2 regions of the Paenibacillus sp. MER 99-2 genome follow, and region 1 is predicted to be linked to the other one. Evidence: riboswitches for the same ligand, from Rfam matches in the RefSeq annotation. Region 1 holds a riboswitch; the other holds the start of a gene.
What was found. Region 1 has a riboswitch for glycine ahead of gcvT (glycine cleavage system aminomethyltransferase GcvT). Riboswitches for the same ligand answer to the same signal wherever they lie in the genome.
Positions count from the first base shown of each region.

Region 1 (16,217 bases):
AACGGTGGAGAAGCTGTAGGTCTGTATCGTACTGAGTTCTTGTACATGGGCAGAGACAAACTTCCTTCTGAGGACATCCAGTATAATGCTTACAAAGCTGTATTGGAAAAAATGGAAGGCAAACCTGTCGTTGTTCGTACACTCGATATCGGTGGAGACAAAGAGCTTCCATACCTGGATCTGCCAAAAGAAATGAACCCATTCCTCGGCTTCCGCGCAGTTCGTCTGTGTCTGGATCGCCTGGATATCTTCCGTACACAATTGCGTGCATTGTTGCGTGCAAGCGTGCATGGTAACTTGCGTGTCATGTTCCCAATGATCGCAACACTGGGTGAATTCCGTGAAGCAAAAGCTGTCCTGCTCGAAGAGAAGGAGGAGCTCGTTGCTGAAGGTATCGCAGTTTCAGACAGCATCCAACTTGGAATCATGGTCGAAATTCCTTCGACTGCAGTTCTCGCGGATCAGTTTGCTAAAGAAGTGGATTTCTTCAGTATCGGAACGAACGATCTGATTCAATACACGATGGCTGCTGACCGTATGAACGAACGTGTATCTTACCTGTATCAACCATACAACCCTGCGATCTTGCGCTTGGTTAAAATGGTCATTGATGCAGCTCACCGCGAAGGAAAATGGGTTGGCATGTGTGGAGAAATGGCGGGAGACGAAACCGCTATTCCATTGCTGCTCGGTCTTGGACTCGATGAGTTCAGCATGAGCGCAACATCCATTCTGCCAGCACGTAGCCAAATCACGAAATTGTCCCGTGCGGACATGCAGGAATTGGCTGCAAAAGCATTGGATATGCAAACGGCTGAACAAGTCGTTGAATTGGTTCAAAGCATTCAAGCGTAATTTTGCCGGGGTTTCCTCCGGAGCTTAAAGGTCTTCTTTTTCCGATTAAAGCTGCTACTAGCAGCATGTTGCCGGTATCTACTTAACCAGTGGATACCGGCTTTTTTTGATTTAAGCAGGGAATTGTTGCGTTGGAGGTTAGTCTGGATTTAAACCTCAGTCTGAAAACTGAAGGGGACTGTATTCTTGAAATTGCGAGTTGGGACTTTTTAGTGCATGAATACGGAATGCGTCCTTCATAAGCTAAACTGTGCCTTTTGTAAGGGAGAGAGCTAAGTGCGGTGTAGATGTAGATGTAGATGTAGATGTAGGTGCCAAGATAACTGGTCTAGAGTGACAGGTGCTGAAAATTAAGTGTAAATGTTGAGAGCTAATGGCAAGACCAAGTGCAAGTGCAAGGCCAAGTACAAGTACAAGTGCAAGTGCAAGTGCAAGTGCAAGTGCAAGTGCAGGAGCCGGAGTAGGTGCTAAGAGTTAAAAGTGCTGATAGCTAGGCTAAGTTCCGAGAACCGAGAACCGAGAACCAAGAACCAAGAACCAAGAACCAAGAACCAAGAACCAAGAACCAAGAACCAAGAACCAACTGCAAGTTCAAGTGCTAAGAGCAAAAGTGCGAATAGTTAAGAGTTAAAGCTAAGTGCTAAGTGCTAAGTGTTGAGTGCAAGTTCCAAGTTCTAGGTTCCAAGCATGAACTACTAGGAGGTGAGTAATAGGCTCTCAGCTCTAAAGAATCTGAGACGCCTTATTCTGGGGTTTGAAGCGCCCTCAGAAATTTAAAGAACCTGTGACACGTTATTTCGGAGAATATAAGCTGTTTTTCATTATAATGGCGGGAATTTCGGGGAATAACGTGTCTGGTGTTCCTAAGAATTGAAAAAGTAAGCCTGGAGACCAAATAAAGTGTCATGGATTCCTCAGAACATCTTCTGGGTCAGCGCTATCCGTCACAGGCATCAATCAATATGGAGTTTCGGCAACTACGACGAACGCCACCATGTGATTCGTAAGCGAATCTAGACTCCAGCACTATAGACTCCGCCAAAGGTTTGTTACAGTTTACTTGAGTTCAAGAAATGTTTTAACAGAAATGTGGCGCTAAACAATAGTAACCGTAAGAAGGGAAAAACAATTGAGCAGCACCAATAGTAACCGTAAGAAGGGGAAAGCAATAGAGCGGCTCAATAGTAACCGTAAGAAGGGGAAGAACAATTGAGCACCAACAATGGCGCACGTAAAAGAAAAGCAACACAAAAGCTCTTGCGGATGTCCAATCCCGCAAGAGCTTTTGTGAGAACAATGATTTACTCAGGGTACATTCTATAACCCGAAAGGAGCAGGTTTTGCCGAATTATCGTTCCGTAAGCAGCAGATTGTGCCACATTTTCGTTCCAAGCCAGGAAGCTTACTCACAAGCGTATCGGCTAAGTCAAGAGATCGTGACGAAGGCGCAGTATGGCGGAAAGGCAGTGAGAATTTCCTGAGAATTTTCTAAGATGCTACTGGGAAGCCACTGAAAAGCCACTGAAAAGCCACTGAAAAGCCACTGAGAAAACTCACCGAAAACTCACTGAAAGATACCCTCAAGTGTGATTACACACAAATTCAAGTAAGATTCAAGAACGTCCTAACTGCAAGCACAGTTCAATACAGGTTTACGAGCAGCGGTTGTTTCGTCCAGACGAGTTACCGGTGTGCCGTAAGGGGCGTTAAGAACTAATTCAGGTGTTTCTTCCGCTTCCTTCGCAATGCGGATCATCGTATCGATGAATCCATCAAGCGTTTCTTTGCTTTCGGTCTCGGTAGGCTCAATCATGATGCATTCCTCCACATTGAGTGGGAAATACACAGTTGGTGGATGATAGCCAAAATCAAGCAACCGTTTGGCAACGTCCAATGTCCGAACACCATATTGCTTCAACCCGCGGCCGGACATCACAAATTCATGTTTACATACACCTGGATATGGAATCTCATAATATGGTGCCAGTCGTGCCATCATGTAATTTGCATTAAGCACAGCACATTCGGATACACGTCGAAGTCCCTCAGGGCCATATGTGCGCATGTAAGCATAAGCACGTACCAAGATGCCAAAGTTGCCATAGTACGCTTTGACACGTCCAATGGATTGATCGCCTTCATAATCCAGAGCATAAAGGCCTTGATCGTTTTTGATTACCATCGGTTTAGGCAGGTACGGCACGAGACGGCTTTTCACACCGACAGGGCCAGCACCAGGGCCACCACCACCATGTGGGGTACTCATCGTTTTGTGCAAGTTCAGATGTACGACATCGAAGCCCATGTCTCCCGGACGGGTAATGCCCATAATGGCATTGGAATTAGCACCATCATAATACAACAATCCGCCTGCCTCATGCACAATGGAAGCAATCTCCTGGATATCCTTCTCGAACAGACCAAGCGTATTAGGATTGGTAAGCATTAATGCAGCCGTGTCATTACCCACTGCCCCGCGGAGTGCATCCAGGTCAACAAGACCATCAGCACGGGAAGGAATGGTTACAGTTTCGAACCCGGCAACTGTTGCACTAGCTGGATTTGTACCATGGGATGAATCAGGCACGATGACTTTGGTACGTACTTCACCACGACTTTCATGGTAGGCTCGAATCATCATGAGCCCCGTCCATTCGCCATGTGCGCCGGCAGCTGGTTGTAGAGTCACGGCATCCATGCCGGTCAGACCAGCAAGGTCATTTTGCAGCGTATACAGCAGCTCAAGAGCACCTTGAACACTAGACTCATGCTGATATGGGTGGATTTTGGCGAATCCACTGTAGCGTGCAACATCCTCATTGATTTTGGGATTGTATTTCATCGTGCAGGAGCCGAGCGGGTAAAACCCGTTATCTACGCCGAAGTTACGAAGGGAGAGAGCTGTATAGTGACGAATGACATCGACTTCAAATACTTCTGGTAACGCAGCCGCTTCTGCCCGCAGCATTTCCCGGGGAATCAAAGCTCCGGGATCTTGGCGAGGCACATCACATTCTGGTAGGGAATAAGCCACACGTCCAGGGCTGCTCAGTTCAAATATGAGTGTTTGCTCAGGAGCGGGAGATGCTGTCGATGCTGAACTCTTTGATTCTGTGTCGGTGCTTAGCGAAGATGTACTAGAATGCGTTAACTCGGTTTGTCCTGTTGCTGTCTTCGTTTCTTGAGTCACAACGATCCCTCCAATGCTCGTGCGAATTCGTCAATTTCTTCCTTGGTGCGTCGCTCCGTTACTGCGAGTAACATATGTCCAGCAAGTTCAGGATAATCCCGACCGAGTTCGTATCCACCGATAAAACCTTTATCCAGCAACTCTAGTTGCAGGGCATCGACGTTTGTTCCTTCAGGCAACTGAATGACAAACTCGTTAAACGTTGGTGCGTTGAAGGTTGCTTTTACACCAGGTATAGCTTTGAACACTTCAAGTGCATAATGACTCTTCTGCAAATTGAGATCCGCTACATCGATCATGCCCTGTCTTCCCATTGTAGACATGTATACGGATGCGCTCAGTGCAAGCAATGCTTGGTTGGAACAAATGTTAGACGTCGCCTTTTCCCGGCGGATATGCTGTTCGCGTGCCTGTAGTGTTAGTACGAAGCCACGTTTGCCGTTACGGTCAGTCGTCTGACCTACAATTCGACCAGGAATACGGCGCATATGAGCCTGTGATACAGCAAAATATCCACATGTTGGTCCGCCGAGAGATGCGGCGATCCCCAAAGGTTGAGCGTCACCGACAACAATGTCAGCGCCAAGCTTCCCAGGAGCCTCTAACAATCCTAGTGAAAGTGGATTCGCACTTACTACAAGCAGGCTTTTGTGTGCATGAGCTAGGTCAGCTGCTTGCTGGATAGGTTCAATGGCACCGAAGAAGTTTGGGCTTTGAATCATGACTGCTGCCGTGTCTTCCGAGATGGCGGCTTGTAAGGCATCCCAGTCAGTTACGCCATTTTGATACCCGATCTCGACGATCTCCAGACTTAGACCATGAGCATAGGCTTTCAGTACCTGACGTGCTTCCGGATGAACGGTACGAGATACGATCAATTGTTTACGGCGAGTAGCTGCTGCTGCCAAATTCCCTGCTTCTGCAAAAGCGGTGGCACCGTCATACATACTTGCATTGGCAACGGCCATGCCTGTCAATTCGCAGATGTATGATTGAAACTCAAATATCGCTTGAAGCTCGCCTTGACTAATTTCAGGTTGGTACGGTGTATATGCAGTATAGAATTCCGAACGGGAGATCACATGATTGATGACAGAAGGTATATGGTGGTCGTAGATGCCTGCACCCAGAAAACTTGCGTGTGTCTCGAAGTTGGCATTGGCACCAGCTTGTTTGGACATATGACGCGTAAGTGCATATTCATCTAGCCGAGAGGATACGGGTAACTCACCCTGATAACGAATCTCCTGCGGGATATCTCGGAAGAGGTCTTCGATCGTTTCCACACCAACTGTTGCCAGCATAGCGCTCTGATCCTGCTCGGTCATAGGAATGTAACGGTGCTTGGTCATGCTTGATCAGCTCCTTGAGTAGGTGTCTTAGGCGTGCGTGTCCGTTTATGAAAAGGGGTCTTTACGACCTCGGCTTTTAGCTTTTTGCCGCGAATCTCAATCTCCAGTGGCGTACCTAGTGCAGCATATTTGCTGTCAATAAGGGCTAGCCCAAGATTCCTTTTTAGCGTAGGTGATTGTGTGCCTGTCGTTACTTCACCAATCTGTACACCATCTGCGTAGAGAGGGTAATGGGGACGTGGAATCCCGCGCTCCAGCACTTCGATGCCGACTAATTTGCGAGCAGTCCCGTCATTTTTTTGCTGTGATAAAACGTCGTGTCCGATAAAAGGTCCGGAATTCAGTTTCACAAACATGCCAACACCTGCCTCCAGCGGGGAGATCGTGGGTGACAGTTCCTGCCCGTACAATGGCAATTTTGCCTCAAAGCGCAGGGTGTCCCGTGCACCAAGTCCAGCCGGAACCAATCCGTGTTCTTCCCCTGCCTGCATCAATCCATTCCACACTGTAGCTGCGTGATCTGCTGGAACATACAGCTCAAAGCCATCTTCGCCGGTATATCCAGTGCGGGATAACAGCAATTTTACACCGCATACTTCCGTATCCTGTACAAAACGAAACAGCTCAATGGTAGCTACATCAATGTCCGTAACTTTTTGGAGAATATCAACAGACAATGGACCTTGCAGTGCTAGAAGAGCAGTCTGCTTGGAGTCATTTGTCATGGTTACCCCAGGGGCGAGATGTTCCACTAGCCATGCCCAATCCTTATCGATGTTGGAGGCATTAACAACTAACATATAGTGCTGTTCCTCCAGTTTATACACCAGTAGATCATCGACCACACCGCCATCGGGATAACACATCAACGTATATTGTGCCTGACCCGGAACAAGTGCGGTTACGTCATTGGTGGTCATGTGCTGCAAAAAAGCCTCCGCTTGTTCACCTTGTACGGTGAATTCGCCCATATGGGATACATCAAACAGCCCTGCACGTTCACGAACTGCTTCGTGTTCCTTCTGAATTCCGCTAAACTGTACCGGAAGCTCCCAGCCACCAAAGTCAATGCAACGTACGCCTTCGTACTGTTGATATAAGGGAAAGAGTGGAGTTCTAAGTAAATCGGACATCAAATCACCTCTTCATTAGCCGTCAAGCGGCTGAATGTGCTGCATATGGATTAATGTTGAATAGGCATGATCGTTATTAGAGTGGTATAAGTATTTTGAGTAATGAATATAAATCGTACGTAAAATCGTACTTCTGAGATCCGGTTATGCTGCACGGTTTGGTTGCTGTGTTTATCTTTTTTGGGAAAAAGGAAAAGGACAGGCCAAAGAAACTGCATGCCAGAAGCACGCTGTATTCTTAGGCTCTGTCCTTGGTACCTGAGAGTTACCCCGCCGCCAATGCAGCAGGTTTCCCCTTGGGTGATCTTAACGCCCGTACCGGGCGGGTAGATGCTCTCCAGAGTTGCGTCCCGTAAAAGTCCTTTTGCCTGAGAGATTCACCGCCCGCTTGTCGGGTGGTTTACTCCTTCGGCGTTACCGCATGAACATCCAGATCCAGATGCTTGGGTAATCTCTCCCTTTACATTCATCCGCGATATTGCACACAACGAAAACAGTTTTACTCCTTTCATTAATACGCGAATTGCCTGCTGATGTCAAGAACAATGTCATCTGATTTCAAAGAAAGACGAATAATTTAAGCTTATATGCAATTTAATGTTCGTTTAAATAAAAAGAGTGCGCTTACTATTCCAATAATAACTAGTATATGTAAGTTCGTATTTAGATGATCTCGCTTTTGATCAGAAAATATGAACAAATTGTAAGGTATCTTGACATTTGATTCGAAAATATCATACGCTATGTTCTGGGGAAAGGGATTTGGCCAAAGAACGCATGCACTCATTAATGAAAAGCGAGGCGGATATCGATGAGCGAATTGAAAAGTGATTTCCTGTACAGTGAAGAGCACGAATGGGTGCAGACCGTAGGGGAGGATACTGTACGTATTGGTATTACCGAGTTCGCACAGCATCAGCTGGGTGACATTGTGTTTGTTGAATTGCCTGATCTTGAATCCAGTGTACAAGCGGAAGAAAGTATTGGTACGATTGAATCCGTCAAAACGGTTTCGGATTTATTTTCACCTGTGAGTGGCTCCATTATTGCGATCAATGATGCGTTGCAAGACTCACCAGAGCTTGTGAATAGCTCTCCTTATGAAGAAGGATGGATGATTGAGATCCGGGTGGATGGCGATTTGAGTGTAGCCTTATCCAAGCTGATGAACGCGGATGCTTATCGCAAACACACGGAAGAATAATATGTTCTGAAATGGACTTATTAACATATGTTTGAATCGATTTCATAATATCTTATTTGGTGCTGCAAACGCAGCCAGATATAGATCAAAAATCAACCTTTAGTGGTTATAAATGGACTCATTTAATAACATATAGAGTGTTGCTTTATATCATTTTAACCTGTGTGAGCCAGATGCTTGCACAGGTTTTTTGTGCTCTCTGAGGATTGTTGGGAATGATAACTCACACTGATTTTGGTTGTTAATTGTCTGATTGAATCCAGTTCTGGATCAGAAATTGCTTCTGAAAGTGACATAAGTCATAGGCGAAAAAATCCTTGTGTATCAACGTATCCAGCCATTATGCATAGACGAACTATGATTACATAACCTAATGTTGTCATCATTGTTCATGACGAAAGTACGCTTTCATTTTATTGAACAGGAGAGCATTCTCGCTTAGGATTGCAGCAGGGGCAAAATGATACCCCTTTCATTATCATAATGACTTGATCCAAGGAGGATATAACAATGAGTAATTTGGACCAAACGTCCAATTCTAAAGGTGGGCTACGGGTAGGTGTACAGCGTTTTGGCCGATTCCTGAGTGGTATGGTCATGCCGAATATGGGCGCCTTTATCGCCTGGGGATTAATTACGGCTCTGTTCATTCCAACAGGCTGGTATCCAAATGCGACGATAGAACAGCTTGTGGGACCGATAATAAACTACTTGCTCCCACTATTAATTGGTTACACAGGCGGAACAATGGTACATGGACAACGGGGTGGTGTCCTGGGTGCCATAATGACCATAGGAGTCATCGTGGGTAGCGATATTCCGATGTTCCTCGGAGCGATGATTGCCGGACCGCTGGCAGCATGGATCATCAAGAAGTTTGATAAATCCATCGAGGGTAAAATTAAAGCTGGATTTGAAATGCTGGTTAACAACTTCTCCGCAGGTATTATAGGTGGAATCTTGGGGATTGCTGCTCTCGTGGGCATCGGGCCTGCTATAGAAGCAGTTAGTAAAGTATTATCTGCCGGAGTACAGGGGTTAGTGAATCTGGGCTTGTTGCCACTGGTTAACCTGATCATTGAACCGGGTAAAGTATTGTTCCTGAACAATGCGATCAACCACGGAATTCTCACACCGATTGCAACAGATCAGGCAAGAGAATTAGGGCAATCTGTATTATACATGCTTGAATCCAACCCGGGTCCGGGACTGGGTATTCTGCTTGCTTACTGCTTCTTCGGACGGGGTATGGCTAAGTCTTCTGCACCAGGTGCGGTTGTTATTCATTTCTTCGGGGGAATACATGAAATTTACTTCCCTTACATTCTGATGAGACCGATTCTAATTCTTGCCGCAATTGGCGGCGGTGTTGCGGGTACATTAACATTTATGCTTACTGGAGCAGGATTGGTGTCAGCACCATCACCAGGTAGTATTCTCGCTTATTTCGCTCTAACACCAAAAGGCGGATATCTTCCTATGCTTGCAGGGGTGCTTGTAGCAGCGGTAGTATCCTTCCTGATTGCAGCAGTATTGCTGAAAACCGGTAAACAAAAGGACGAAGATCTGGAGGCTGCATCCAGCCGAATGAAGGATATGAAGAGTCAAGGAACTACGCCAAATGCTGCAATTACGGCTAATGGCGGTGAAGAAAACAAAGTTGCGGATCGTACTGCTTCTACAGTGAAGACAGATGTGAGAAAAATCGTCTTCTCTTGTGACGCAGGCATGGGATCAAGTGCAATGGGCGCTTCCATTCTGCGTAAGAAAATGAAGGCGGAAGGGATTGACGTTGCGGTGACCAATACCGCCATCAGTGAGATCCCGCAGGATGCAGATGTGGTTATCACACAGAAAACATTAACCGATCGTGCCCGTTCCGTTGCACCAAACGCAGAACATATATCCATTGACAACTTCCTAAAAAGCCCGGAATACGATGCGCTCGTTGAACGACTGAAATAAATCGGACGCATTCGTCTTCTCTGAGCCGGAGGCTAGAGATATGAGTATTACCAAAAGACAACGTGAAATCGTGGAGTTTCTGCTGGAGCATCCACAAGAAGTCACTGCTGGTGAGATCGCCGTTGAAGTCAAAGTTAGTACGCGAACAGTTCACCGAGAGCTTCAGATGATTGAACAGTGGCTGGAACCTTTGGGCATGAGGCTTGAAAAAAAATCAGGAACCGGTATTCGAATTGATGCCGGTTCCGGTAATCTGGCCGTATTGCGCCAGCAATTAGAGGGTAAGGAATCTATTGAGTTTACGCCGGAAGAGCGTAAGCTCTTCATGCTTTGTATTTTGCTGGATGAGTCGGAACCTGTAAAGCTGCTTGCACTAGCTTCAGATCTGAAAGTGACAGTATCAACGGTGACCAATGATCTCGATGATCTGGAGTCACGGATTCGTCAGGCTGGACTAAAGCTGGTTCGCAGACGTGGATATGGAGTCAAGATTAACGGAAATGAGACGATTCATCGTACTGCCATAGCTGCGCTTGCTCTGGAATTTCTGGATGAGTCCGATCTGTTCGGAAGACAGCCTGAACAAGGGGGCTCCATCGTAAACCAGAAGTTGCTGAATATGATTGGGCATGGTGATGTGCTTACAGTCGAAAATGCATTATGGCAACCAGATATCGAATGGCTGGAGAACATCCCGGAACGGCAATATATGAAACTGCTGATTCAATTATCCGTTGCGGTTGTACGTATTCGTAAAGGCTTTGGCATTGGTCGTCTTTCTCCACGTGAGAAAGCGAGAGATGACGTTGCGGAGCAGGATGAGATGAAGGTTCCGCCTTATATGGCATCCCGATTGTGCGGCGTACTATCTACCCAGCTAGGGCTGACGTTTTCCCAAGATGAGCAGGCTTATTTTCACAGATTATTAATTGAGACAGAGCAGAGGATACACTCTTCAAGGCTGTTGCCAATAGACGACTTGATTCTACTCGATAGGGTACATTCATTGATTGATCAGATGCAGGCGAGAACCCATTATGCCTTTCATGAGGATCGTATGCTTCGTGAAGGTCTGATTGGGCATATGGCACCTGTAATGGAACGTATTGAAGGACAACAGATGATCCGTAATCCACTACTGCAGCAGATTCGCAAGGATTATGATTCACTGTTCGAAGATGTCAAAAAATCCGTGTACCAGGCTTGGCCAGGTATAGATGTTCCCGATGAGGAAATTGGTTTTCTAGTCATGCACTTTGGAGCATCCATCGAGAGATTACGCACATTAAAACGGGAAATCAGGGCGATCATTGTCTGTACAAGCGGAATTGGTTCATCACGCATGCTGTCCAGCCGACTGACGAAGGAGTTTCCCGAGATTCGAATTATAGACAGCGTCTCCTGGTATGAAGCTACCCGGATTCCAACGGATCAATACGATCTGGTGTTATCCACTGTTGATCTGCCGATGGATGAGCATCAGTACTACAAAGTGAGTCCACTGCTTACAGCAGAAGAGAGTGAACATCTGCGTCATTTTATTAGAACAACAACGTTACAACGACAGCATAACAAGTCAAGGGAAACAGAAACCCAGACGCCAAGTCATTACTCGGATCCAGACGGAATGGAAGCCACTCTGATTGAAATCGTCCGAATCATTGGCAAGTTTCAGGTCTACCCGCTGGACAATCAAGGTGCCGGTTTCTATAAAACGGTGTATGCGATGTGCAACGTACTTCATGGATCCGGGGTGCTGAAGGAACCAGAGGAAATCGCGAAACGGTTGGAGGAACGTGAAGCAGTAGGGAGTCAGAAGATTCCGGGTACAACACTTGCGCTGTTTCATACACGCAGTGAGGGAATCTATCGTCCGTCGATCAGTCTCTTCCAGCTCACGGAGCCGCTCCTTCGTACGTCAGCTGATCCGGCAGGAGTTACCCATGTTCTCTTGATGCTGGGCCCGAGAGAATTATCCAAGGAAAGCTTGGAGGTTCTTAGTGAGATCAGCGCACTGTTATTGCAGGAAGAAATGATTACATTGCTGGAAAAGGGAGTCAGGGATGAACTCATTCATTACCTGTCCAAGGAACTCGTTGGATTCTATCGCAGTAAAACCGAAATTGGAGGTTAACCATTATGAGTATTTTAACAACAGATAAAGTCATTATGAATGCGAAGGCTCAGGATAAATACGAAGCGATTCGTATGGCAGGACAGATTTTGAAGGATGCGGGTCATATTACCGCTGATTACATCGAGAAAATGATTGAGCGTGAAGAGATTGTTTCAACTTATGTAGGAAATGGCCTTGCGATCCCGCACGGTACGAAGGAATCTAAATCATTCATTTTATCCACAGGTATCTCAGTCATTCAATATCCAGAAGGTGTGGATTTTGGCGAGGAAAAAGCTTATATGGTGATTGGTATTGCGGCTCAAGGTGGGGAACATATGGAGATCCTGACTAGCATTGCAGTAATCTGTGCTGAGGATGAAAATATGGAGGCTCTGCGTCTAGCCAAAACAGCGGAAGAAGTTATTGCTATTCTGGAAAGTGAAATGGAACTATGAAGGCCTTACACTTTGGCGCAGGTAACATAGGACGCGGATTTATCGGGTTAATACTGTCTCGTGCAGGATACGAGGTTATTTTCTCAGATGTGAATCAGGAATTGGTATCGGCTCTACAGCAACGAGGACAGTATACGGTGGAACTGGCTAACGAGAGTAAGGATCAGGAGACCGTTACGGGTGTAAACGCAATCGATGGAACCCAGTTGGAGACGGTTGCCCAAACGGTTGTGGAAGCAGATCTGATTACAACTGCAGTTGGTGTGGGTGTGCTGAAATATATTGCACCAGGCATTGCCAAGGGGCTTAAGGCGAGACTTCACTCGGATCTTGTTCAGAAACCTCTTCATATTATTGCATGTGAAAATGCAATTGGAGCCAGTACGCAACTGAAAGAGCATGTATATGCTCTGCTTGATGAGCAAGTACGCTCACTTGCGGATCAGTACATTTATTTTCCCGATTCGGCTGTAGACCGGATTGTACCTATTCAGCACCATGAAGATCCATTGCATGTACAGGTGGAGCCTTTTTATGAATGGGTGGTGGATCGTTCTCAGATGGCTCCTGCATTCAAACCGGTTGAGGGCATTGTATATGTTGATGAGCTGGAGCCGTATATCGAACGCAAGCTGTTCACTGTAAATACAGGACACTGCGTTGCTGCGTATATTGGTAACGTGCACGGGTATGACACCATTCAGAAGGCTATCGCCGATGAAAAAGTAAAATCCATTGTATATGGTGCTTTGCAGGAAACCGGAGAAGTGCTGGTGAAGCGATTTGGATTCAATCCGGAAGAGCATGAGCAGTATATTTTGAAAATATTGGGACGGTTCGTCAACCCGTATATCACGGATGAGGTTACTCGTGTTGGTCGTTCCCCGCTGCGCAAGCTGTCCCCGAATGATCGTCTGGTTCGCCCGGCTCTTCTTGCATATGCGGATGGAACGGAAACAACTTATCTGGCTATGGGCATGGCCGCAGCTTGCAAATTCGATGTTTCCGATGATCCGGAAGCTGTTGAACTGCAGGACATGATTCGTCAGAAGGGGATTGCTGCTGCACTGCAGCATTATACGTCCATGGATGAGCATCATCCGGTACTTAAACAAGCTGTTGCTCAATACCACGAAATGTAAAGTAGTGGGTCAAAGTAGCCATGATCTAACATGGTAGCATGCATCATAAAACAAGAGCCGTACAGTTAACGACTGTATGGCTCTTGTTTTAATGTAAGCTTGTTGGTATAGGCATCCAAACAGCGCTGGCATATGCATGATTTGCGGCGCTGTTCTGCTGGAATACGGTCAAATATACCTTCGGGGAAAGTAGCCCGGTTACACCAGCATTCCGAATGAGGGTGTCCAGCCGCATAGGAACAGCGATTAGCTTCTCCGCATAACGGGCAGACAAGAACATCGGTATTCTGATGATGAGTAGCATCCTGTTCTGAAGACATTTGGTTCTTTCCCTCCCTGTTAATAAACACGATCTGAAGTGAATACATACAAATTCCAGTATAACAGATATGTGTTTTACAAGCAGGGAGTGAACTTTGCACCACGGTATCTATTTTAGTATCCTATTTCACTGTTTACTCATCAGGGGGCAGTTCAATCTGCAGTCCTTCCACATGTTTACGTCCCATCAACTTACGCTTCTTCCGGTTTTCTTTGCTCTCGAATACGATGTCGAGGTCATAGTTATCTGGGTAGAGTTGGTCTGCAGCAATATGCAGTTTCAATCTCTTCTTGTGAATTTTAACCTTGCGACCACGCAGCATAATCCCGATATTGCCACGAGCATCCTCGACTTCACACACGGTTCCCGTCTGATCAAGATAACCAATATAGACTCGATCCCCTTTTTGGAATACAGTCGCTGGTACAGATGTCTCTGTTTCTTCGGCCTTCATAGACTTCATTGCCGATGTAGTCTGAGAGGCAGCATTAGTAGGCACGATCGGTTTGGCTATGTCAGCCACTGGCGGTGCATCTGTTGCTTCCGATTGAACGAATACATTTGCTTCTGTTTCACCTGATAGGGTTGGTAAATGCTCTGTTATGCATTTCTCTGTTGATGAATGGTTCTGTTGAACGCCCTGATCGGAGATAGACTTGGAACGATCAATAATGTGTTGTGCCATTCCTAGTTTGAGTGCGATGGCATAAGCATAACTCTGTCCAGCTTCTCCAATTCGCAACCGATATAAAGGCTGGAGCGTTGCCGTGTCGAATTCCATCCGAGCATTTTCAAAACCTGGTGTAGCAGCGGCAAAATGCTTGATTTCTCCAAAATGAGTGGTGGCTACAACCGTTGCTCCGCGTCGATGTAACTCTTCAAGCATCGCGATGGATAATCCGACTCCTTCCCCTGGATCTGTACCAGAAGCCATCTCGTCAATGAGTACGAGTGTTGAGGAATTAGCCTGTTCCAGAATACCGATCATGTTGCGAATATGAGCAGAGAACGTGCTAAGTGCTTGCTCCATGCTCTGACCATCTCCGATATCCACCGCAATTTCACTGTATACAGACATCGTGCCACCTTCTCCAGCAGGGACAAGCAACCCGGATTGCATCATAAGGGTAAGTAGCCCAAGTGTCTTGAGTGCAATCGTCTTCCCCCCGGTATTTGGCCCTGTAATAATGAGTGAACGATAGTTCGTGCCGATTGTAAAATCCAGTGGAACCATAGATTCGCCCATTAATGGGTGATGTGCACGTTGGATCTGAACTCTTCCTTCTGCATTAACTTGAACAACGCGTCCGTCCATCGTGACCGCATATTTTGCTTTTGCCAGTAGAAAATCTAGTATGCCCACCGTCTCGGTATTCAGAGCAATTTCACGACTGTATGACTCTGTGAGTGTGGTCAACTCGCCAAGAATCTTCATCTCTTCTCGAGATTCATCCCCCTGCAATGTAGCGAGTTCACTGTGAAGACTCATGAGTTCTACCGGCTCAATGTACACCGTTTGCCCACTCCCTGATTCGTCTAACACACTGCCTTTGACCAGCTTGCGGAATTCCTTCTTGATCGGTAGTACGGTTCTTCCATTACGTTGACTAATGACATTTTCCTGCATGATGGAGCGATGTTTGCTGAGCAGTGAATCGAGCTTACGCTTCATACGCTCTTCATTTACCATTATTTTTTTGCGGATTCTTGTAAGCTCTTTGCTCGCCAGATCTTGAATACGTCCGTTGTGGATACTACGTTCAATCTCGCTTAGCAACGATTCCATCAGCATCATAGATGCAGCATAACGGCTGACCGTTGGAGCGATCTCGGATTTACCCTCCATATACTTCAACAGCTGCGCACAGCTTCGCAGAAATTGTGCAAGATGACTGAAATCACGTTCACTGAACAAATATCCTGTGCCTAGCAGATCCATGATGGTTTCCATGCCATCCAGGGATGGAATGGGAATGCTTGCGCCGTAACGGAGCATGAGAGCGGCTTCTGCTGTTTCTTCTAGACGTGTCTGAATCCAATGGACATCATTCATCGGTTTCATATTATGCGCATGACGCTTGCCCAAATAAGATCGGGCGCAGGAGGCTACGTTTTTTTGAATTTCGAAGTAATGAAGTGTGCGTAAAGTGTTTTCGTTCATGGGGGATCTCTCCTTAATATTAAAATATGGTGTTTGGTTTATTGCAGCTGACTTATTCCTGGAAAACGCAAAAAGGGCGGAGAATGAACAAACGTCATTCTCCGCCCTAAGCTGTATGGAAAAGCAAAGTCCAATAAGGTCTATAACAAAAAAATCCACGCTGAACACAGCGCGGAAATAGACCCGGACAAGTACAATCCCGGAGGCGATTTATGATATCCGCTGTTCTTAACTAAGTACAGGGTTCTGGCACATCAGAAAATACACGTACGCCATAAGGCATAAGCGACATGAAAGGCCAAACTCCTGAATATGAAAC
Region 1 covers NZ_JAMAUZ010000001.1:84,800-101,016, forward strand. Annotated here, with positions in the region: gene ptsP (phosphoenolpyruvate--protein phosphotransferase) at 1-855, shown strand, start outside; gene gcvPB (aminomethyl-transferring glycine dehydrogenase subunit GcvPB) at 2,480-3,916, opposite strand; gene gcvPA (aminomethyl-transferring glycine dehydrogenase subunit GcvPA) at 4,042-5,397, opposite strand; gene gcvT (glycine cleavage system aminomethyltransferase GcvT) at 5,394-6,530, opposite strand; glycine riboswitch at 6,774-6,873, opposite strand; glycine riboswitch at 6,877-7,000, opposite strand; gene gcvH (glycine cleavage system protein GcvH) at 7,342-7,734, shown strand; gene M3636_RS00445 (PTS mannitol transporter subunit IIBC) at 8,245-9,699, shown strand; gene M3636_RS00450 (BglG family transcription antiterminator) at 9,740-11,833, shown strand; gene M3636_RS00455 (PTS mannitol transporter subunit IIA) at 11,839-12,273, shown strand; gene M3636_RS00460 (mannitol-1-phosphate 5-dehydrogenase) at 12,270-13,415, shown strand; gene M3636_RS00465 (cysteine-rich CWC family protein) at 13,481-13,735, opposite strand; gene M3636_RS00470 (endonuclease MutS2) at 13,871-15,898, opposite strand.

Region 2 (16,217 bases), on a different contig from region 1:
ATGGATATCCATAACATAGATGGCATCCGGGTGGTTAAAAAACAAGGATTGGTGTGAACTTCCCTCAGAAATAATGCGTTTTAGGGTTTCCGTTTTATTCATTTCCAAGGCTTACCCCTCTTTTCTTAGCCTAAATCTTCTTATAACAACGAAATATAACACTGTAATTATAACTAGGCTTACCCTCGAATAACCATGTAAACCCGCCTAGAAACAGCTTTTTTTATTTTAACAGATTCCAATATTTTTTGGATTAATATCTCGCCTTAAATTCTCAAAACCTCTCTTTAAAAAAATGGAAATTCTCTCAATGCACTATCATTTGGTATACAGACGTAAATCAATCAAGAAAAGATTGTTCCAATTTTATACAAATATAACGATACATTTTGTATCAAACAAGTTATAATGGATACAAAAAAAGGATGTGCATATGTCTGTGAAAAAAGAGAAATTAATTGAAATTTATTTTCTCCGAAGCATCTCATGTCTAGCCATCGTACTCACACACTCGATCGGTTTCTCCACCAAGTTTTATACCGACCTGTTGAATTCTTCGCATGTCATTGGAAGAAACATTTTGGATAGTCTGAACCTTCTTCTCAAATTCGGCACCCCAATGTTTGTCTTCATCTCCATTCTCCTACTCTCCTACTCATACCGCGACGGAATCCGAAAGGGATTCCTCCTCAAACGGTTCAAGTACATCTTCATTCCATTTCTTATATTCAGCGGAATTTACAGCGGACTTGCTGTATCCGGATTTCTTGACGCGGAGAATCGGAGCTTCGGAAGCCTACCCAGCGTGTTATTCCAACATATCTTTCTGGCAGGATTCCACGGATATTTCGTAGTGATTATCTTTCAATTCTACATACTGTTCTACCTGTTCAAAAAGTTCCTCGATCAATGGAATCCTTTAACTGTAATCACCGTATCATTTATCATTAATGTCGCTTATCTTGGATTTTTTAATTTCGTAGGCAAAATTGAAAGTATTCCGCTATCCGGCATCATCTGGAGTAGCTTTAATTGGTTGCCTTTTGTCGGCTGGTTATTTTACTTCTCACTCGCCTACTACTGTGGTCGAAATATAGAACAGTTCAAAGCCCTTCTTGCCAAACATAAAGTATGGGTCAGCACGCTTCCATTGGTTCTGATGGGAATCGTATTATTCTTGTACCATAGCGAAATCATTCCTGTCTCTGATTCCAAGCGGATTGATATGCTCTTGCTCACGACTTTTCTCTTCTTCGGGCTATACCAATTCGCAAGCCGACTTCAACGTGTTCCACGAAGTTTACTTCTTATCAGTGACTACTCCTTCGGGATCTATCTTGTTCACTGGCTCTACCTTCATCTGATGGCACAGTTACTACAAGCCGCCTCCTTATCATTAGGGTATTTCACGATTCCGGTTCTGTTCCTAGGAGCTCTCACGTTCTCCATCATCACGGTGTATTTACTCAATCGCGTTCGCGTTGGAAAATTCGTGGTCGGTCAGATTGGGAAGGGACGAAGCGCTACTCCTGTTCAGGTGGAGCGCAGCACAACAGGAGAAGTACCTGCCTAAGCTTAGATTTGAATTTGGATAAACCTTCAGAAGGGATGAAGTTGAACATGGTATTTCCGAACAAGGTGAAGATTGCGTATGGCAAGATGCGGGGATGGGCTGTGTTCGGGAAAATACAACCTACACTTGGATTACTGCCGAGAATACGAGGCAAAGTGTATCTGAACAAATCGGGAGAACTGCAGGTAGGTAAACGACTTAACATCATAGGGAAACCTTGGGGAACCCAGCTAACAGTGGTCAAAGGAGCACGTCTAACCATTGGAGACGATGTACTGATTAACGCAGGCGTAGGAATAGCCGCCAATATAGAGGTTGTCATTGGTAACAATGTGATGATTGGACCGCGCACAAGTATATTCGATAGTGCATACCACCGAATCGATTCTCTGGATGACGGGAGTGAGATGGCACAGCGGATAACGATTCAGGATAATGCCTGGATTGGAACAGGTGCTCTCATTCTTCCTGGCGTAACGATTGGCAAAAATGCCGTGGTTGCTGCCGGAAGCACCGTCACCAAGGATGTTCCTGATAACACCCTTGTGGCTGGAGCACCTGCCAAAGTCATTCGGGAATTAACCATCCATGACGGATGGATTAGAAGATAGCAAATAAACTCGTGCTATAACAAACAAAGATCCCCTTCAGGCATTCATGCAGATCACATCTGAACGCTGTGCTTGAAGGGGATTTCTATTGGAATAAGAGAATCCAAAAATCTGGGGATAACAGCGATCGGAAGGTTATTCTGTCATCGAAGTGGTAAGTGTAAACCTTCTTTAGTTGAACTTATATATACCGAGAAGGAGCAAGGGGGCACACTTCATCAGATCTCTTTTTTCTTGAAATAGAGAATACCTGCGAGGATAAAAAGAACGGCACTTCCACCAACAACCGTCAGCATCGTTGCCAGCGGAACGTTGTAAGCTCCAAATCCCCCGCCTTCCATCGGCGCCATAAGAATGACCGGCTGTGCCCACGGATAATATGGACCAAATGTCACCGAGTTCACGATCAGAATATTCGGTACCGTTAGAGCAAAGTTCAGCGCGAGTGGTGCGGCAAAGCTGCTCCAGATCAAGGAGACCAGCAGTTGTAGCGCAGCGAGTGGCACACAGGCAAATAGTCCAAGGGATAACTTGCCCGCAATTAATCCCCACGGTATTGGTTCTGTTATACCATGAACGAGACCTGCCAGCATAATGGCTGCAAATAGCAACACTTGTGTACCCGCTAAGAGCAACAACACAATGGTGAGCTTGGCCGCATATACACCAGTACGTGTAAGTGGTAAGACAAGCATCTGCTTCCACCCTCCGCCAGAATGTTCAAACCGACAAACGAACGAAGTAAATACGCCGGTCAGAATTGGAAGTAGCAGCAGGCCATGTAGGAGCACCATCGTGTTCATAAGCACTTTCCATTGCCCCGAAGGCGTTGCCAGCAGACCAATGAGCAGCGCGATTAACGGGCTCAGCAGAATCAGAAGCCAGATGGGTGATTTGCCCATTTTCAATCGTTCAGAAGATAGGATTCGGAAATAAGTTGTTGCAAAACCCATCTACGCCACATCCTTCCGACTGAAATGAACCATACCCATCAGCATAATCAAGATGCCTACGCCTAAGCCCAACGAAGGATAGATCAAGGAGCCTTTCCATGCCATCATCGACCAAGCAAGTGGAAAATGTGGTGATATCGTCAGCGCAAACATCCCCGTCACTGCGAGAACAATCCCAAACGTTACAGGTAGAGCCTGATTCTTGGAAACCATGGTGAGCCATAGCTCCACGGATAATACGGGCAGTGCACCAGCCAGCGGCAGAATACCTAATTTAACAATGGATATCCACGGAATCACGCTTGGGTCGAACCCGAAGATCAATCCCAGCCCGACAGTACCAATGGATAACAGTAAACAAGAAATGATCAGCAGCACACATGTCATAATGAACTTAGCTAAGTACACCGCTGGTCTTGAAATGGGTAATGCCAGCAGTTGCTTCCATGAGCCCTGTTCATGCTCCACATTCGCCATCATGGAACTAATAATGGTTGCTCCTAACATGAGCGCCAGGGGTACAAAGACGATGACATTCTCCAGTAGACCTTCCCATAGGTTTCCGCCATAAACACCTTTTAGATAATCCAATCGTAATCCAAAATTCAACGCCTGCATCAGTGTAAGACCAATCGGAGCGAGGAATACAAGAAACCAGATGCCCTTGCCACGAATCTTAAGCCAATCCGATGATAAAGCACGCCCCGTCATACGGTCGCCCCCTCACCAATCACCCGCATAAACAGGTGTTCCAACGATTGGCGATGTTCCTCTACACGATAGATGGCATGGTCATGCTCAACCAGACGTCTTACTAATAATGCGATAGCGCTATTATCCATGTACGGGAACGTTAGCACGGAACCTTGTCGTTGACCGAATTGCCCCTGCTCTCTAGCGAGCTTGATCGCGTCTTCCGGTTCGGACACCGTCAGGCAAATAGAACTGCCCGTTTGACTGTGCAGATTAGCAATGGTATCCTGCAGCACCATCTTACCCTCGCGGATAATGCCAACTCTGCTCGCCATCTGCTCCACTTCACTCAATAAGTGGCTGGATACAAGAACTGTAATACCGTGTTCCAGCGGCATGCGTTTGATCAGCTCTCGAATTTCCTGAATACCTGCCGGGTCAAGCCCATTCGTAGGTTCGTCCAAAATCAATAACTCAGGCTCACCCAACAGGGCGCTCGCGATACCCAGACGTTGCTTCATTCCCAGAGAATATCCCTTCACTGGACGTTTGGCATCCCGAGTCAGATCCACGATGGACAGAACTTCTGCAATTCTCGACTTCGGCACGTTAATAATCCGGCGCAATGCCTCCAGATTTTCCACCGCATTCAGATGACCATAGTACGAAGGGTACTCAACAAGTGATCCTATACGCCGCAGAATGTCCATGCGATCTTTGCGAATATCTTGGTCGAAGATTCGAATAACACCCTTTGTTGGCTTAATTAAGCCTAGTAGCATGCGAATCGTTGTTGTTTTGCCCGCACCGTTCGGACCTAAGAAGCCGTAAATATCTCCTTTTTTGATATTCAGGTCAAGCTCACGTACTGCTGCTCGATTACGATATGTTTTCCATAGATTAGCCGTTTGAATAATGTTATCACTCACTGTTTAATCACCTCGGATAACATCGTAACCCGCCAAGGTTAAAATCAACGTTATCTGAAGTTTAAGTTTAGTTTAAAAATCAGTTTTATCGCTTTTCACTCCTGAGCCGCCATAGAGATAGATTCGAACCCCTTCGGCTGAACTGTCCACCTTCTTGCGGAGACCCATCTCACGAACCAACAGATCCACGATGGATAGACCAAGCCCAGTCCCCTTCGTACCTGTATCCTCCAGCATGCCTGGCCCATGATCCTGAATAAGTAGTGCCGTCTGTCCCTGAATCTGCTCTGTCGAGATGCCAATATATTTGCCTACTGCTGCATATCGAACAATGTTCTGAAACAGATTATCGAGAATACGGCGCATGCCCTGTTCATCCACCTGCCAGAGTAGAGGCTCGTCCGGTAGATCAATGTCGATATCGAACTGTTCCTTCTCCCATACTGGATACCATGCCGCAGCTACTTCTCTGACGATCCGCAGCATATCCTTCTCCTCCAGCTTCAACGTATACTTTCCACTCGTCAGCAGGTTATAGGATAACATGTTGTCGATAAGTCCACCCAGATCCTCCATCTTCGCTTCCATGCGCAGTAATGAATTATTGCCCGTATGACTTAGCTGCTCTTTGTGCAGAGCGTGCATATGTCCTCGAATAACCGTCAACGGTGTGCGAAGATCATGGGAAAGCCCCGCAATGAGACGTTTGCGCAGCTGTTCTTCCTCTCTCTCCCGGTGCCGACTATCTGTAAGCTGACGTATCATATCGTTGAACGACTCCTCCAGTTGCCCAATCTCATCCTCTCGTCGGATATCAACGGGTAGCGGGATGCCTTCCTTGCCTGGCGCCATCATTGCCGTCTGTAAACGGACTAACCGCTTGCGAATACGAGCGAAGAACAGAATCGACATCAGAATGAAGAATAGAAAGATGATGGCCATGAATAGCCCTAAGTACAGGAGCTCCATCGGCCAGTTATTTTGTTGTTTTTGCATCAAGTAACGAGGAACTTCAATTACCATGAAGCCTTTTCCCTTGTCCTGATCGCCGCCTTCGATAAAAGAAACCACCGTGAGCGGATCTCGATACGTCGCTTCCTTCATAAATTGCAACGTAGTTGCCGCATCCCACACGGTTGGAACTTGCGTCACGACGCTCTTTCCGTCATCCAATGTCCATCTCAGCGTCTTCATGACCGTATCGCCTGACGATACTTCTGACAGAGTTACGCCTTCGCCTGCTAACATAAAGATTGTATTCCCACGTTCATCCACCCGGTACATGGAAGACTTGGGATACCTGCTATGTAGCTGCTTGATCCGTTGATCAATCTCGGTTGAAGTAGCATCGCCTAATCTCATTGCCTCTTTAGACCAGAGATTGCTTATATGGTTTACGTCACCATAAGGTGCATCATTGTTATAACTATTGTTCACCACAACCACGTAAATGATAGATGTAATTGGAAGAACGACAGGCACGAATAAAATGGCCGCCAAAATAAGAAACATATAACGGGACATTAAGGAACGTCCGAAACGGAGCTTTTTCTTTTTCACAGACTTCTGCTCTTGTCGCTTCTTGCCTTCGCGTGAGCCTAATCGCCACCATGTCATGGCTTCTTCACGCGGTAACCGACACCACGGATTGTCTGAATGATGGTCGGATTGGCTGGGTCACGTTCCAATTTCTCGCGCAGATGACGAATATGTACCATTAATGTTTTGTCTCCGTCCAGATAGGACTCATTCCAGACCGCTTCATAGATTTGCTCCTTCGTTCGAATCATGCCCATGTGCCTGAGCAGGTACGCAAAAATATGAAACTGTTTCCCAGATAGAATGACTTCCTCTTGCGTAAGCTCATTCATAATCCGATTATCCTTCTCATAGATGGACAGATGATCAAGCTTCACAACTTCATCCGCAGTGATATTCGTGCCAGCCTTACGCAATTGGACTTCTATTCTAGCGGCTAGTTCGTCCGGGTGAAAAGGCTTCGTGACATAATCATCGGCAAAATCAAGTCCATGCAGCTTATCGTCAATAGACGTTCTAGCCGAGAGCATGACAATTGGAATGGAAGGATGTTCCTTTTTGAGTCGCTGCCCTACCGTAAATCCATCCAGACCCGGAAGCATGACGTCAAGAATAATCAGAGAGCAGCCTTTGGCAGCCTCCGTTGCACCTTCACCACTTTCCAACCAGATGACCTCATATTCACGTTCTTCCAGATCTGCTCTAACCCATGTCGCAATTTCGATCTCATCTTCAATGTATAATAGTTTCGGCTTCATACGCTCGATTCGTTTCCCTTCTTTACCCTTTGGGTTAAATATATATTTGAAGCGCCCTAGCGATTGTCCAATCATTCTCAGCTCTTGGATCTGAACGATCAGGGCAAGCTTCTTGAATTAAATGGGTACAAATTCATGACATCGGGGTACAGTGAGTCCCTCTACATTCCATTATAACCTAATCACTCATCTGGGAAATGTTACATAAACAAGTGATGCTCTGCATCATGCAGAGTAATCAGCCACATTCGAGGGATTACGATCCAACATGCCAACATACGCTTGTGTTAAGACGGGAGGATACTTACTATGCTGCTGGAAGCCATCTATCATCAAACCAAACGCAATTGGGCTTATGCCTATGACAAGGATACCGTTCGCTTGCGTTTACGTGCCAAAAAGAACGACCTCACCGAGGTACACGCCCTGACTGGGGACAAATACGCTTGGGAACAAACGAAAGAATTGATCCCTCTAACGAAGTATACATCGGACTCGATGTTTGATTATTATGAAGGGCAAGTACGCCCTCCTTATCACCGTCTGAAATACGCTTTTCTCCTCAAAAGTGAAACCGAACAAATCTGGATGACTGAAACCGACTTCCAAGAGGAAGAACCCGATGAGCCGGGGCGAATGTTTCAGTTCCCCTACATTCATGAAGGTGCTGTATTTACGCCACCTGCTTGGGTGAAAGATGCCGTGTTTTATCAAATTTTCCCCGAACGGTTCGCAAATGGGAATGCTGAGCTTAATCCTGAGAAGGTGGAGCCTTGGGGAGGCGAGCCGACACCGTTTAATTTCTTCGGCGGTGATCTACAAGGCGTCATTGATCACCTCGATTATCTCAGCGAGCTTGGCATTAATGCGATTTATTTCACACCGATCTTCGAAGCGACAACCAATCATAAATACGACACCGAAGATTACATGCGGGTAGACCGGCACTTTGGAGATGCAGAGACCATTAAACGGCTTGTTAAGCTGTGCCATGAGCGTGAAATCCGTGTCATTCTGGACGCGGTATTCAACCATGCCGGGAAGACATTTGCACCATTTGTCGATGTACAGCAGAACGGCGCAGAATCCAAATATAAGGACTGGTTCCACATACATGAGTTTCCGCTGGATGTGAAGGATGGCATTCCCACGTATGAGACCTTTGGCTTCGAAGCCCATATGCCAAAGCTAAATACAGAGAATCCCGAGGTGAAAGCCTATTTGCTGGAGGTTGCCGAGTATTGGATCAAAGAGGTAGGCACCGATGGCTGGCGACTCGACGTCGCCGATGAAGTAGATGATGCCTTCTGGCGAGATTTCCGCCGGGTTGTGAAGGCTGCCAATCCGGAAGCCTACATCCTTGGCGAAGTGTGGAACGAATCGTCTGCATGGCTACAGGGTGATCAGTTCGATGCGTCGATGAACTATCCGTTTACCGAAGCGGTCAATCATTTCTTTGTCAAAAATACAATGCATGCCGAGCAATTTGCTAATTCTATTGGTCGTCAATTATCCCGCTATCCTCATCAGGCGAGCGAGGTCGCTTTTAACTTATTAGATAGCCACGACACACCCCGCTTGCTTACCCTCTGTGAAGGGGATCAACGGAAGATGAAGCTGGCTGCATTATTCCAATTTAGTTTCATGGGTGCACCGTGTATCTATTACGGAGACGAGATTGGACTAGACGGTGATCATGATCCTGGATGTCGCAAATGTATGGAATGGGATGAGGCGAAGCAAGACCGTGACCTGTTTGATTTTTATCAGAGACTTATTGCGCTCCGTCACGCTCATCCTGCTCTGCGTGCTGAAGGTACGATTCGATTCCTACAAGCCCGCGAAGGTGGTAGCCAGCTTGTCATGGAACGTCAGGATGAAGAAGAGCGCATTCTAATTCTGTTCAATCGCTCAGAAGAAACGGCCATCGTTGAGCTGGAGACGAGTACAGATGATTGGCATGAGCTGTTTGGCGAGAAGCACCGGATCGCACTGGAGGATGGCATACTTGCGATTGAGCTTCCGGCTTATGGATATGCAGTATTAAGCATGGCTCTGGAGTAATATAAGGTTCGTGCCAGACTTCATCGAGAAGTCTGGCGTGACCTAGAATACTGCGCGCGCCGGGTGCTGTAACTGGCACGCGGTACGAATATTACACAATACAAATACTACTCTTATGCCAGCTTTTCGTTTCAGATCTATCTATGCCAAAGAGGCGCCAGCAGAAGGTTACTACACTGCTAGGCGCCTCTTCATATTTTAATTTTATTCTGACGTTGAACCCTATGCCCCGTCTGTTTCTAACTCTGGTTCCGGAGCACGTTTTGCCTTCGGTTTCGCAAGCTTCTCCATCATTTTGCGTCCTGTCGGGGTCTGAGCCAGTCCACCTTGAGCCGTCTCACGGTGCCTGCTTGGCATAGCACTGCCCACTTCAAGCATGACATCAATCACTTCGTCCGATGGAATGGCGCTACGCACCCCAGCAAGTGCCATATCAGCAGCGGCTAGAGCGGTTACAGCGCCCAGTCCGTTGCGGACGATGCAAGGAATTTCGACGAGACCTGCGACTGGATCGCAGATGAGACCGAGTGTATTTTTTAACGCCAAACCTACCGCATGAACAACCTGCTCCGGCGTGCCTCCACGTAGCTCAACCATAGCACCCGCCGCCATACCAATCGCGGAGCCTACCTCAGCCTGACAGCCACCCTCAGCACCAGAGATAAACGAATTGTTTGCAATAACATATCCGATCGCCCCAGCACAGAACAGTCCGTTAACCAGATGCTCGTCAGTCCAGCCAAAACGTTCTTGTGAACTGATGAACACACCTGGAATAATGCCGCACGAACCCGCTGTCGGTGTAGCAACAATTCGCCCCATGGATGCATTGACTTCAGAGACACACAGGGCATATGCCATCGCAAGTGCTGAAGCATCACCTGAGCAAGTCTCTCCTTTACGAATGTATTCCGCCATCCTCTTGCCGTCTCCACCAGTCAGACCACTGCGCGAAACTGTATCTTCATTCAGTCCTTTATGAACCGCTTCCTTCATCACCTGATAATATTCAGACATCTGCTGCACGACATCTGCTTCCGGCGTATTCGTCTCTTGGACTTGTTCTTCAATCATTAACTGAGCAATGGTCTTGGATTCAGCCGTGCAGATCGTATTCAGTTCATGCAAATGCTTAAATCGCATCTGGACTCACTCCCTTCTTCAAATCAATTACACGAATATCCAGCACATGATCCAGCGACTTCAAACGGCTTAACATATTCGGGTCTGGCGCCCCATCCATCTCCATCGCAGTCAATGCTTCACCATCCCGACCTTTCCGGTCTACCTGCATATAACCGATGTTCACGCCTGAGGAACTGATGGTGGACGTCACGGATGCAAGCACCCCTGCTTTGTCCGCATGACGCAGCACCAATGTTGGGAACTCCCCACTGATCTGGACGCGAAAATCATTCAAGGCATGCACTGACACACTGCCGCCCCCAATGGACGCACCAATCAATGAACATTCACGGTCACCGTGCCACAGTTCAATTTTGACCGTATTGGGATGGGGAGCAGGTAGGCCACTTGTGAAAAACTCAACCTCCATACCCGCTTGCTCTGCATACTCTTCAGCATCCGGTATTCGCGGATCGTCTGTCGCATAATCAAGCAATCCGCCGATTAGCGCAAGATCTGTGCCATGCCCTTGATACGTATCGGCAAACGATCCGTATAGTGTTAACCGGGCGCGCTCCGGCGTACAACCCAACCACTGACGAGCAATTCTGCCAAGTCTCGCCGCACCAGCCGTATGTGAACTTGAAGGTCCCGTCATGGATGGACCAATAATTGAGAAAACATCTTTAAAACGCATCAAAAACCCTCCATTTGTATTCGTCATGTTCATCCAGATACTTAACCATAACGTTCCATTATTACTGAATGATGACATCAAAAAAGGACAGAAGAAGGCCTTAAGCCCTCTCTCTGTCCTCGATACCTGAGAGTTTCATGATCAACAGCGTCAGTCGATACAGTGCATGCCTTGTTCTTACACATACTGTACCAAGCTGTTTAATCATATACCCCTTGGGTGGCGCATCATGCGCACTCTCCAGAGTTGCGTCCAACGATGGTACATTTACCTGAGAGATTAACCGCCGCGCCGGGTGCGTAGGCAGCTTGCTCCTTCGGTGCCTGATCGCAGGCCATCTTACTTAGCCAACTCAGGTCTCTCCCGCTCGTTATCATTCGCTGTATGGAATTATTCTGATGAGATCAGAATGATGATAATTATGATTCAAAATAGTGACATTAAAGCTAAATCATATCGTGATCCGACGAAAAAACACTCTTACTCATTAAGATTAATCGACCGGAAGTTTCATGTCAATAAACTTAACGATTTGTTAGCTTCAAATCAAATGTAAGCGTTATCTACTGTGAACTTTTGTCACATCGGCACTCATGTTTATTCATTTGTTTACATCTCTGCTGTTAATTCTATGTATGTTCAGGTGTGTCCAATGGTTCGGGTGTTAAGGCAAACTTCTGTCTAAAACCTTCTGTCCAAGACCTTCTCCCCTATAGGACACACCAATGCCCAACTTACTTACTATTACTTTCTTTCTTTTTTTGTCGAGCCATTTCACTTCTGCAGTTGTTCTCCGCATCAGTCTAACCTACTTCATCGTTGCACTCTTCGTCACAGCCTCTTGATAATACGAACTTCTTGAAGGAAGCAAGCTGGTGATCCATAAGATAAGTGCCACTAACATCATGGCTGCTGAGACAACCGTATACACAAGACGAAGGGATAAATATTCTGCCACTACCCCTGCAATCAAAATAGAAGCCACTTGAAGCGCGCTCAGCATCAGTCCAATGACACTGCTCATCCTGCCCATTAGATCTACCGGAATATTATTCTGGTAAAAGGTAATCAGGCCTGTGTTGGCAAGTGCTGAGCACAGCCCAAGCAAGATAAAGGCGAACGCTGCAAGCTCGAAGGAAAACGAACGTGCAAATAGGAAATAACCAAGCGAAACCATAAGCACGCCGATCCCCATCATATGACGGATCGGAATATGTTTGGCAAACAGGGTGACAAGCAGCGAACCAACTAGATAACCGACGCCAGTAACACTCATCAATGCCCCGTATTGAGATTCAGACAAGTTCATCACCTGGCGAATAAACACGACTTCCTGTGCATCCAGCGACATGCCAATGACGAGAACAATCTGAAAAATGACGTAAATCCCTACAACGTAACCACTCTTGCGGCTAAACCTTAGCACGGCTTGCCAGTCCTGAGCGATGATCCGCGGCGACAATTTCGATGGCCCACCACGCTGCTCGCCTATACCCAATTTCGGCAACATCATAAGAATCAGAGCGGACACAGCAAACGAAACACTATTCACGTAGATCGCTACTGCGGGGGATAGATAGAACAATAATACGCCAGCTACAGCAGGCCCCGTAATAAAAGCTCCTGAGCTAATGAGTGCCTGCATCGAATTGAATCGCTTACGCCGCTCAGCCGGTACCAGCCGAGTAATGTACACCTGGGAAGAAGGTACAAATATCGAGGACGACATACTAATCAGAAACATCACAGCATACATCATCCACAGATTTGAAAATAAGGGAAGTGTCGCGACCAGCAATGCCCGTATGATATCTGCCCCAATCATCAACTGGCGTTGATCGTAGCGGTCAATGACACTGCCTGACCAGAACTTGGTGCATACTGAAGCGATTGGCGAGATGATCCATAACCCTGCTACGGCTGCTGGAGATTGGGTCATGTTCAGCACCATCAGGTTGATAGCGACAATGTAGATAAAATCACCCAGGTTGGATATACCCACTCCACCTAATAACAGTCCGGCATGCTTCCAGCCGCCAGGCTGGTTATCAGACTTTTCTACCCTCTCCCGGCTGTTCTTCATCTATCGTTTCCCCCTCGACTTTGAATAGAAAGAAGCCTGATGCATCCAATTCATAACGGCAACCGCATGAGCTTGATCCAAGAAGGTCGCCCTCCAGCCACCACGGTTCACCATCAATGTGGCCTGTACGGTTAGCAATGACCTAGCACGTTGGCGGGATGTTGCGATGGTATTCACTGTAACCACATGAGGACGGCGCATTAACACGGTCAGACGGGAGATTTGCCGCTGGCGGATCAATAGCTGCTTCTCATATATGTTCAGTCCTTCATCCTTGTAGCGTGCATATCCCCACATACCGAACACAGGCAGCAGAAGGAATAGCCCTACGCCCACCATGCCAAAATATATCGTTCCAGCAATTCCAACTAGCAGGGCAATCAGCAGTTTCCAACGGAGAAACAACCAGAGCGCCCGTGTCGGCGGCTGCGCTATATCTGTTTGTAATTCATATTGTGGCACGATGCTTGCCAGCAATTCGTTCACCTCACGCATGGGTAACAGAGGGTGAAGCATCATTTTTTTCTCCTTCTCGGAAGTCAGCACATAAATCTCAACCTCCGCATACCCGAAGGGTTGACGCAGCAGGCCTTCTCTAATGGCGACTGCCTGCACCTTGGTAGGCGAAAACACATGCTTTTTGCGTTCCAACAGACCTGAGACGATGGAGATGTTGCCACCCTCACGCTCTACCGTGAACCCAGCATACTTAATCGTGAATAACACCGCTGATAGAATCCAAGCCAGCAGGAACATGAGAGGAATTAGACCTAGCCACCAAATGGCCGGCAAACTCCCAGCTTCCTCCACTAGACGTCGATAAAAATGATCCGGTAGCAGATCATCTGCAAAGGAATAGATCCCTGTCCCAAAAACGAGCAGGAGCGGCAGATTCATGGTCGTCAATGCCCCTACAAACAATCTGCCCGCCGACAATCGCAGGAGCGGCTCCTGTTGTACAGGATCTTCCGCATGAACAGGTTCTAGAAGTTCTAAGCCATCCACCCTGTTTGGTCTAGAATCTGCACCCGTCTCATGAACTGATCCTAGACCGGGTTCTGTACCCTGCTCACGTTTAATTCCGGCATATTCATCATGGGTTCCTATCTCTACCCTGGATGTCTCCATCTGTTGTTCGAGCGTGATCACAGCAGACTCCTTCACCACTGCCTCAGTCCGCTTCTGATACAGCCATCGCTCCACTCGCTTCGCTTCATCAACACGGAGAGCGGGTAACACACCATCTGCCTCTTTGTTACCACCAGGCGTCTCAATCTTAAGCTGTGCGATTCGAAGCATTCGCTGAATTAACGGCTGCTGTGTCTGTACAGCATGAATCCGGCTAAAATAGATAGACTTCTCTTCCCGTACAAACATCCCCCGCCGTAGTACAATGCGATCCTCTTGCAGGGTATAGCTGAATTTCCGCCATTTCAACCAGCCATATAGAAGAGAGGGCAGCAAAACAAGCGCGATACCTCCTGCATAGAAATACCAAGGGATTTCGCTCCAATTCAGCCCTTTGAATACTAGTAGTACGAAGAAGGGAAGTAACGATTTTAGGACACTGAACAAAGGAAATAAAATATAACTCTTGTGTAGGCGTGTTGTTTCACTCGTTTCATTCATCTCATTCATCTCGATCTTCCACCTTGGCTAAATGTCCAATATTTCGTTTGAGTTGCTCCGCTTCCTCACGCTCCAGACCAGCGATTTCAAGTGTAGCTGCCGCGGTAACGATGCTAACCTTAGCCAGCCCATACTTTCGCAGCAACGGGCCGCTCTCCAATTCTACCTGCTGCACACGTGTCATTGGCACAATCGTGTCAGTAATCCACAGCCAGCCGGAATGAATTTCAAGCTCATCCTCAGCAACTCGGAAACTGAAATAACGATATTGGAGTGCTGGCAGAGCACAGCCAAACCAGATGAAGGACAAGATGCATAATCCGAGCGCAGCCCAGCCTGGCCACAACGTCCAATCTCGATTAAATGCTACGACCAAGTACGCAGCCGCTATAGCGCCCAATATTCCATTGGTGATCAGCGATGTCATAGCGGTTGCCCGCTTTACTTTGGGATGAAGACGTCGAAGGCTCTGTGATTTTAGTGATTTTGGACTAGAAGCATTGGATGTGGTTTCTACTAATTCGCTCTCCTCTATTGTGCCGCCTGTTGTGTTCTCTTTAGCACTTGTATCATCATTGTGTATATTGTTCATTCTCTAATCACCCTTCTCATCACCACTCCTTATTGCTTTATTACCTGCAAATTATCGTAGCATGATTGTTTTGAGTGTGGCAAACTTTCCCATATTATATTTTCAGAAAATATTGAAGTATCTTTCCATGTATATATAAAAGAGAGCATAACCCCTGGCGCGTTCACCCAAGAATTATGCTCTCTTATTTCTCTATATGTTCTATCCTACCTTAGTTCCAATGTCCTCCAACCACTCCAATTGAGATTAACCGAAACGTCCCATAATGTATTCCTGTGTCAGGCGATTGTCCGGGTTCGTAAAGATCTGTTCTGTATTCCCGTGTTCAATCATGCTACCCAAATAGAAATACGCGGTAAAATCCGAAATACGTGCTGCTTGCTGCATGTTATGCGTTACAATAACGATCCGTAGATCCTTCTTCAGTTCGGAGATCAATTCCTCTACTTTACCCGTAGATACCGGGTCAAGCGCAGATGCTGGCTCATCAAGCAACAAAATCTGCGGGTCAACCGATAGTGCGCGTGCGATACACAGACGCTGCTGTTGTCCACCAGATAGTGACAGGGCCGACTCGTTAAGTCTGTCTTTTACCTCATCCCAAAGAGCTGCCCGGCGCAGGCTTTTTTCCACAATTTCATCCAATGCCTTTTTACTCTTCGTACCGCGATAGCGGGGGCCAAACGCGATATTGTTATAAATAGACTTATGGAATGGATTGGGCTTCTGCCACACCATGCCGATCTTTTGGCGAAGCTTGATTACATCCGTACCCGGCTCGTTCAGGTCTTTGCCGTCCATCCAGATATGACCTTCTGTGCGAGATCCAGCGATCTCATCATTCATCCGATTCAAAGAACGAAGGAACGTCGATTTACCGCAGCCTGACGGACCAATAAGCGCCGTCACGCTTGCTTCAGGGAATGCCAGGCTGATCTGCTTAACTGCCTGGAAATGCCCATAATATATGC
Region 2 covers NZ_JAMAUZ010000005.1:182,144-198,360, forward strand. Annotated here, with positions in the region: gene M3636_RS20905 (PAS domain-containing hybrid sensor histidine kinase/response regulator) at 1-102, opposite strand, end outside; gene M3636_RS20910 (acyltransferase family protein) at 434-1,573, shown strand; gene M3636_RS20915 (acyltransferase) at 1,621-2,184, shown strand; gene M3636_RS20920 (ABC transporter permease) at 2,403-3,137, opposite strand; gene M3636_RS20925 (ABC transporter permease) at 3,138-3,848, opposite strand; gene M3636_RS20930 (ABC transporter ATP-binding protein) at 3,845-4,759, opposite strand; gene M3636_RS20935 (sensor histidine kinase) at 4,832-6,376, opposite strand; gene M3636_RS20940 (response regulator transcription factor) at 6,373-7,056, opposite strand; gene M3636_RS20945 (alpha-glycosidase) at 7,366-9,120, shown strand; gene sdaAA (L-serine ammonia-lyase, iron-sulfur-dependent, subunit alpha) at 9,343-10,263, opposite strand; gene sdaAB (L-serine ammonia-lyase, iron-sulfur-dependent subunit beta) at 10,253-10,942, opposite strand; glycine riboswitch at 11,054-11,188, opposite strand; glycine riboswitch at 11,193-11,318, opposite strand; gene M3636_RS20960 (MFS transporter) at 11,751-13,025, opposite strand; gene M3636_RS20965 (PH domain-containing protein) at 13,026-14,663, opposite strand; gene M3636_RS20970 (PH domain-containing protein) at 14,656-15,246, opposite strand; gene pstB (phosphate ABC transporter ATP-binding protein PstB) at 15,493-16,217, opposite strand, start outside.
Region 2: another riboswitch for glycine. It lies ahead of sdaAB (L-serine ammonia-lyase, iron-sulfur-dependent subunit beta); the one in region 1 lies ahead of gcvT (glycine cleavage system aminomethyltransferase GcvT).